DNA from 2 places in the Arthrobacter phoenicis genome. Region 2 is predicted to be linked to the other one. Evidence: predicted binding sites of a transcription regulator. Region 2 holds the regulator's gene; the other holds the start of a gene.
What was found. The regulator LexA, encoded in region 2, represses DNA repair genes until DNA is damaged. The targets are predictions, from matches to a motif close to TCGAACANNTGTTCGA.
Positions count from the first base shown of each region.

Region 1: a site for LexA is predicted at 1,532-1,547, ahead of ABC337_RS00040 (LexA family protein). Genes of this name have one in related genera too.

Region 1 is NZ_JBDFMK010000001.1:7,137-10,546, reverse strand. Features, by position in the region: gene ABC337_RS00045 (Y-family DNA polymerase) at 1-1,077, opposite strand, end outside; gene ABC337_RS00040 (LexA family protein) at 1,087-1,518, opposite strand; gene ABC337_RS00035 (Vgb family protein) at 1,678-2,898, shown strand; gene ABC337_RS00030 (GNAT family N-acetyltransferase) at 2,901-3,410, opposite strand, start outside.
Region 2 is NZ_JBDFMK010000001.1:371,125-374,534, reverse strand. Features, by position in the region: gene ABC337_RS01705 (ATP-dependent DNA helicase) at 1-1,398, shown strand, start outside; gene lexA (transcriptional repressor LexA) at 1,528-2,277, opposite strand; gene ABC337_RS01695 (LysM peptidoglycan-binding domain-containing protein) at 2,893-3,198, shown strand; gene ABC337_RS01690 (histidinol-phosphate transaminase) at 3,317-3,410, shown strand, end outside.

The DNA of each region.
Region 1 (3,410 bases), 360 kb from region 2:
CCTTAGGTCGGTGACCATGATGCCGGCCTTCGCGTACTTCACGCCGTCCACGATGCGGGGCAGCAGGGCATGTGCCGCCCGCGTCAGGATCACCGGATCCGCCGTCGGCATCGGCAGGACCACGCTGACCGTGGGGAACGAGACGTCCCGGGCGTTGAAGTGCGAGGTGCCAGCGAACGCGGTGAGGAGCTTCGCCTGCAGTCCGTGCCGGGCGAGGCGGGCGGAGGCCTGCTGCCCGTAGACGCTCAGGACCTGCCGGAACCCGGCGGCCGAGGTCAGCGGGGTGGAGAAGGAGCGGGAGAAGATCAGCTGATCGCGTCCGATGCGTTCCTCTTCCATCGGGATGCACGGGATGCCCTGCAGTTCCAGGACGGTGCGCATCATGACCACGGAGAACCGGTCGCGGATCATCACCGGGTCCGCGCGGGCCAGATCCAGGATCGAGTGGATGCCCAGGGCGTTGAGCCGCTTGGTCAGCCGGGTGGCGACGCCCCAGATTTCGATCACCGACAGGCTTCGCATCAGGCGCTCGCGGGCGGCGGCGGGCACGGACTCCCAGTGGCAGACGCCGTCGAAGGCAGGATTGTTCTTGGCCCACTTGTTGGCCAGCTTCGCCAGCGTCTTGGTGGGGGCGATGCCGACGCAGACGGGCACGCCGACGTTGCGCCGCACCGCCGCCTTCATCTGTCCGCCCAGCTCCAGCAGGTCCGCGGGCGTGCCCTTGACCCCCAGGAACGCCTCGTCGATGCTGTACACCTCCAGCCAGGCGGAGAAGCGGCCCAGCAGCTCCATCACGCGGGCGCTGATGTCGCCGTAGAGTTCGTAATTGCTGGACAGCGCCACCAGTCCCCACTCCCTGGCCCGTGGGGCGAGCTTGAACCACGGCTCGCCGAGGGCAATCCCCAGCTGCTTCGCCTCGGGTGACCGTGTGACGGCGCAGCCATCGTTGTTGGACAGCACGACGACGGGACGGCCCTCCAGGGCGGGGTTGAATGCCCGCTCGGCGGACGCGTAGAAGCAGTTGACGTCCACGTGGGCGATCTGGGGCAGCTGCCGCATCGGAGCGGGCCTGGCCATGACGGCCGCCTAGACCACGTGGAGGCAGCGCGTGGCGACGCCCCAGACCACGAGTTCGGACAGGGACGGAACCCTGATGTCCGGGTAGGCCGGGTTCTCGGCCTGCAGCACCACGCCGTTGCGGGTGATCCTCAGCCGCTTGATGGTCAGCTCGCCGTCCAGGACCGCGACGACGACGGATCCGTCCACGGGTGTCAGCGCCCGGTTGACGATCAGTTCGTCCCCGTCACTGATCCCGGCGCCCTCCATGGAGTCCCCGGAGACCCGGACCACGTAGGTGCTGGTGATGTCCTTGATCAGGTGCTCGTTCAGGTCGATGCGGCCGTCGAAGTAGTCCTGCGCGGGCGAGGGATAGCCGGCCGCCACCGGGACCGGCGAGATCAGCACCGAGAGGAGGGAAGTGCCCGCGTCTATCACGCGGGGTCCGATAATTGCGCCCACAACACACCTTAGTTCGAATATATGTTCGAATCTAAGTGTAAGCCCGGGGGCGGACATTGGCCCGGGGGAAACCCTTCGGTAGTAGGCTTCGGGGGTTGGCCGCGCCGGGCGGCCCACTGTTTGGGGGTAGTGGTGGCACGAGGACGTTGGCTGGCGGTTGTGGCTGTGGGAGCTGCCCTGTGCGGCGGGGCAGGGCAGGCCGTTGCGGCGCAGGATGCCGCGGCGCCGGCTGCCTTGGCGCCGGCGGAGGTGGTATCGACGGGCGGGACGCCGGTCGACGTCATCGTTGGCCCGGACGGAACCGCGTACATCGGCGGCTACAACGGCGGCTACAACGGCTTCGGCGGGGTCCTGGTGATTCCGCCGGGCGAGCCGGGCCCTACGCGCCGGATCACGACCGGCCCCAACGTGGCCGGACTGGCCCTGGCGCCGGACGGAACGCTCTACGTGGCCCAGCAGCAGGGTGGCTCCGTCGGCGGGGCCGAGATCGGCGTCGTGCCTCCCGGTGCCGCGGCCGTCGCCCGGACCATCCCGGTGTGGAGGGGCAACCACTTCATCGCCGTCGGACCCGACGGAAAAGTGTACGTGCCGAACCCGGATAACAAGACGGTGCTTGTCCTGGCCCCCGGCGGCACGGCGGTGGACCATGTCATCGGCGTCGGGGTGGGGCCCGTGGAAGTCGCTGTCGGCGCGGACGGCACCGCCTACGTGGTCAACCAGATCGAGGGCACGGTCTCGATCGTTCCCGCCGGCCAGGCCGCGGCATCCCACACGATTCCCACCGGGGCAGTGGCCGGTACGACGGAGAATCCCCACGGCATCGCCGTCGCCCCGGACGGCACGGTCTACGTCACGAACATCAGCACGAACAAGGTGGCGGTCATCGGGACGGGGGCGGACCGGGTGGGCTACACCATCTATGTCCCGGGCGGCCCCAGCGAGGCGGCCCTCGGACCCGACGGGACGCTTTACGTCTCGAGTGTGCTCGCAGAAGGAATATCCGTGATCAAGCCCGGTTCGCGGACCGTCGACTCGACCATCCCGACCGAGGGACGCCCCGGGCACCTCGCGGTGGCCCCGGACGGCAGCATCATCGCGGCGACGCCGGGCACCGGCGTGGGCAACGGGTCGGTCTCCCGCTACGCGCCGCCGGCGCCGGTACCGGCCTCCGCTCCTGCGGGCCCGGCCGGTGCCGGGGTAGGGAACGGCACAGGAGTCGGGAACGACGCCGGGCCCTCACCGTGGAGTTCGCCCGGCGCCGTAGCGGGTGCAGGCGGCGCGGCGGTGATCGTCGTCGCCGCCCTGGTGCTGTTGCTGGGCCGACGCCGTTCTCTCAGAGCCGACGGACGCGTCGGCGACGTCACCGCCGAACAGGCGTAGCGCTAGGCCGTCTCGATCCAGTAGCGGCGCTTGCCGTTCCGGGTGTCCTCGTAGGCGCCGCCGTTCCTTTCGATCGTGGCGCGGGAGCCAGCGTTCTCCTCGTCGCAGGTCAAGAGTGCCCGCTCGATTCCCAGGCCGCGGGCGATCGGCAGCGCCTCCGCCAGGGCGCCCGCGGCATGACCGCGCCGCCGCGCCGACGGACGAACGCTGTAGCCGATGTGCCCCACCTCGTTGAGGAGGAACTCGTTCAGGTGGTGGCGGACCGCGAGTGAACCGACGAAGTCGCCGCCCTCCACAATCCAGAGATACGTGCAGGGCACATAGCCGGGCTTCCGCGGAGTCTCCGGTCGCGCGTCCCGGCGCAGAGCCTCAACAAAAGCGGCGAACGCGGCGGAACCCGCCAGGTCCGCGTCCGGCCGATGCTCTATCCCGCCGCCATCCTGGTGCGCGCCGTCGAACTCCGCAAAGGCCTCCAGCCAGGAGGCGTGATAGATGGTGTCGGGTGCGGTAAG
Region 2 (3,410 bases):
TTCAGCGAACTGGCGCGCCAGGACGCGGCGGACGCCGACGTCGTGGTCACCAACCACGCCATGTTGGCCGTGAGCGCCTTCGAGGGCCTGGCCGTGCTGCCCGAATACGACGTCGTCGTCGTGGACGAGGCGCACGAACTCCAGGACCGGGTCACCGGGGCCGTCTCCGGCCAGCTCTCCGTGGCCATGGTCCACGCCGCCGCCTCGGGCGCCCGCAAGCACACCGGCATCACCGTGGACGCGCTGAACAACGCCGCCGCGAACCTTGAGCTCGCCGTTGCGGGGGTGCCCGGCGGACTGATGCCCAATGGCCTGAACAGCGAACAGCTCGACTGCGTGGACCAGCTCCGGGACGCCTGCCGTGCGGCGCTCTCCGACTCCAAGGGAGACGGCTCCACCACGGCCGACGGCGGCCGGCAGCTGGCGCGCTCCCGGCTGATGGTGATCCTGGAGCTCTGCGAACGCCTGCTCGCGGCCCGCGAGAACCGCGAGGTGGTGTGGTTCTCGCGGCAGAGCACCTTCGACCCGCAGCAGGGCTACTCGCAGCCGGATGATTCGGCGCCCGTGCTGATCAACATCGCCCCGCTCAGCGTGGCCGGGCGGCTGCGGGAGGGCCTGTTCGCGGACCACACCGTGGTGCTGACCTCGGCCACCCTCGCCATCGGCTCGGCCTTCGAACCGGCCGCGGGGGGCCTGGGCCTGGTGGGCCCCGGCGCCCCGAGCTGGACCGGCGTCGACGTCGGGTCGCCGTTCGAATACCCCAAACAGGGCATCCTCTACGTCGCCAAGCACCTGCCCAAACCGGGCCGGGGGACCGCGCCCGAGGCCCTGGACGAGCTCGAGAAGCTGATCCGCGCCTCCGGCGGCGGCGCGCTCTGCCTCTTCTCCTCCCGGCGCGCCGCGGAGGAGGCCGCCGACGCGCTCCGGCCGCGGCTGGGCCTGAGCATCCTCTGCCAGGGCGAATCCACCATGACCGCGCTGGTCAAGCAGTTCGCGGACGAACCGGACACCTGCCTCTTCGGCACCATGTCCCTGTGGCAGGGCGTTGACGTGCCCGGCAACTCCTGCCGGCTGGTGGTGATCGACCGGATCCCGTTCCCGCGGCCGGACGATCCGCTGATGACGGCCCGCTCCCGGGCCGTGGCGCAGGCCGGGGGCAATGGCTTCATGAGCGTCTCGGCCACGCACGCGGCGATCCGGCTGGCGCAGGGCGCGGGCCGGCTGATCCGTTCGACGTCGGACCGCGGCGTGGTGGCGGTGCTGGACTCACGGCTGTCCACCGAGCGTTACGGCGGCTTCCTCCGGGCCGCGCTGCCGCCGTTCTGGGCCACCACGGACCCGGCGGTGGCCGTGGCGTCGCTGGAGCGGCTCGCGAAAGAGGCCGCGCAGGGGTCGTAGGCCCCCGGGGCAGGGACGTTTTGGCGGGGGTTGGCGGCGCTCACGCCTCGGCGTTCGGCCGGGGCGTGGGGCCTCAGGTCCGGGCGTTCAGCGCGTTCAGCCGGTCCCTGGCCGGCGGCGTTGCCCGCGCTACAGGGAGCGGAGGACCGAGACGACCTTGCCCATGATGACGGCGTGGTCGCCCAGGATCGGTTCGTACTGGGTGTTCTGCGGCAGCAGCCAGGTGTGGCCGTCGCGCTGCCGGAACGTCTTGACTGTGGCTTCGTCATCGAGGAGGGCGGCCACGATGTCGCCATTGACGGCGTCGTTCTGCCGGCGAACCACCACCCAGTCCCCGTCGCAGATCGCGGCGTCGATCATGGAATCGCCCGCGACCTTGAGCATGAACAGCTCACCGTGGCCCACGAGCTGGCGCGGCAGGGGGAGGACGTCCTCCACCACCTGGTCGGCCAGGATCGGGCCACCGGCGGCGATCCGGCCCACAAACGGGACCATCGCCGTGTCCGTGGCGCTGGCCAGTTCCGACACCGCGAGTCCGCCGACGGCCTTCAGCCCGCGGGGCTGTTCGACGCCGGAAATCGGGGTGGACCCCTCGTCCAGGGTCAGCGGCATCAGGACTTCCATGGCGCGGGGACGCTTGGGGTCCCGGCGCAGGTAGCCCAGCTTCTCCAGCTGGGAGAGCTGGTGGGTCACACTGGAGAGGCTGGCCAGCCCCACCGTGTCCCCGATCTCGCGCATTGACGGCGGATAGCCGTTGTCCGTCACGGACCGCTGGATGGTTTCGAGGATCTTCTTCTGACGGACGGTGAGGCTCTTGGGCGCCCGGGCAGGCTGGGCGCCGCGCCGGGTTGCCCTCCCGCCGGTGGCTTGTGCTGCCATGGTCGCCGTGCCTTCCGTTCGTGGTGCGGATCCGTGGCCAGCGGACCGAGTGAAGCGGCCCGATTGCTGCGAATCCTAAAAATGTCAGTGCCTGCCGTTTGACTGCTCTTGATCACCGCTGGCGGGTGTTCGACAGGTTTCAGACTGCAGGTGCGGAGTGCGGGTCCCTCGAGGGACCGGTTCCGTGCTTCAAAAATAGGTCAGCCGTCGGTGTTTTTCAAACATTTGTTCTAGCGAGTCTCGACAGAGTTCGTTCATAGGTGCTAAAAAGAGAACAGCAAGATTCGAAGATGTGTTCGAAGATTGCGAGTGGAGAACCACGGCCGGTTTCGGCTTTGTGTTCGAAGCGAATGATGGTTCAGCCGGTTGGCGGCAGGTACGAGGAGTACGCCGGGCGGCAACGACAAGTCCAGGAGGGCTCAGTTCATGTCAGCAAGAAGCGCTTTCGCCGGTTCGCAGTTTTCCGACGCCGGAAGGCCGGCACTGTATCTCGTGCCGGATACTGCCACGGCCTTCTCCGGGGCGGTGGCTCCGTTCGCTGCCCCGGCCGACGCTTACGCGACCGCCGGGAGCGCGTCAGCTGTACGCCGGGCCCACTCTTCGGCCCAGGCTCCCTTGCGGCTGACCCGGCGGGGACGCTTCGTCTTCTTCGGACTGCCCCTGATCCTGCTCGCGGCCCTGCTGCTGTCCCTGGCCGGCTTCCTGACCGCCCCGGCGAAGGCCGCCGACTCCCCGGCATCGCTGGCGACCACCCCGACGGTCACCGTGACCGTGCAGCCTGGGGAGTCCCTGTGGACCATCGCCGGCACCGTCGACCCGAAACGGGATCCGCGGGACGTGGTCGCCGAGATCGTGCAGCTGAACAACCTCGACGCCGCACCGGTCCTGCCCGGCCAGCAGCTCTTCGTTCCGACCCCCTGAGCTGAATCCCCCGGGACGGAGCGTCCGCCGACCTCGCGATGGCCATTCGCCGGCCGCGGGATGGGCCATCGTTGGTCACGGTTTCGGGCCAGACAGTCCTCTCACTTAAACTGGGGACGTGACTGACCAGCTTGAGCGACTCAACCGACTTCCCCTCCGGACCAATCTGCGGGGCCTGCGCCCCTACGGTGCTCCCCAGCTGGACGTTCCGA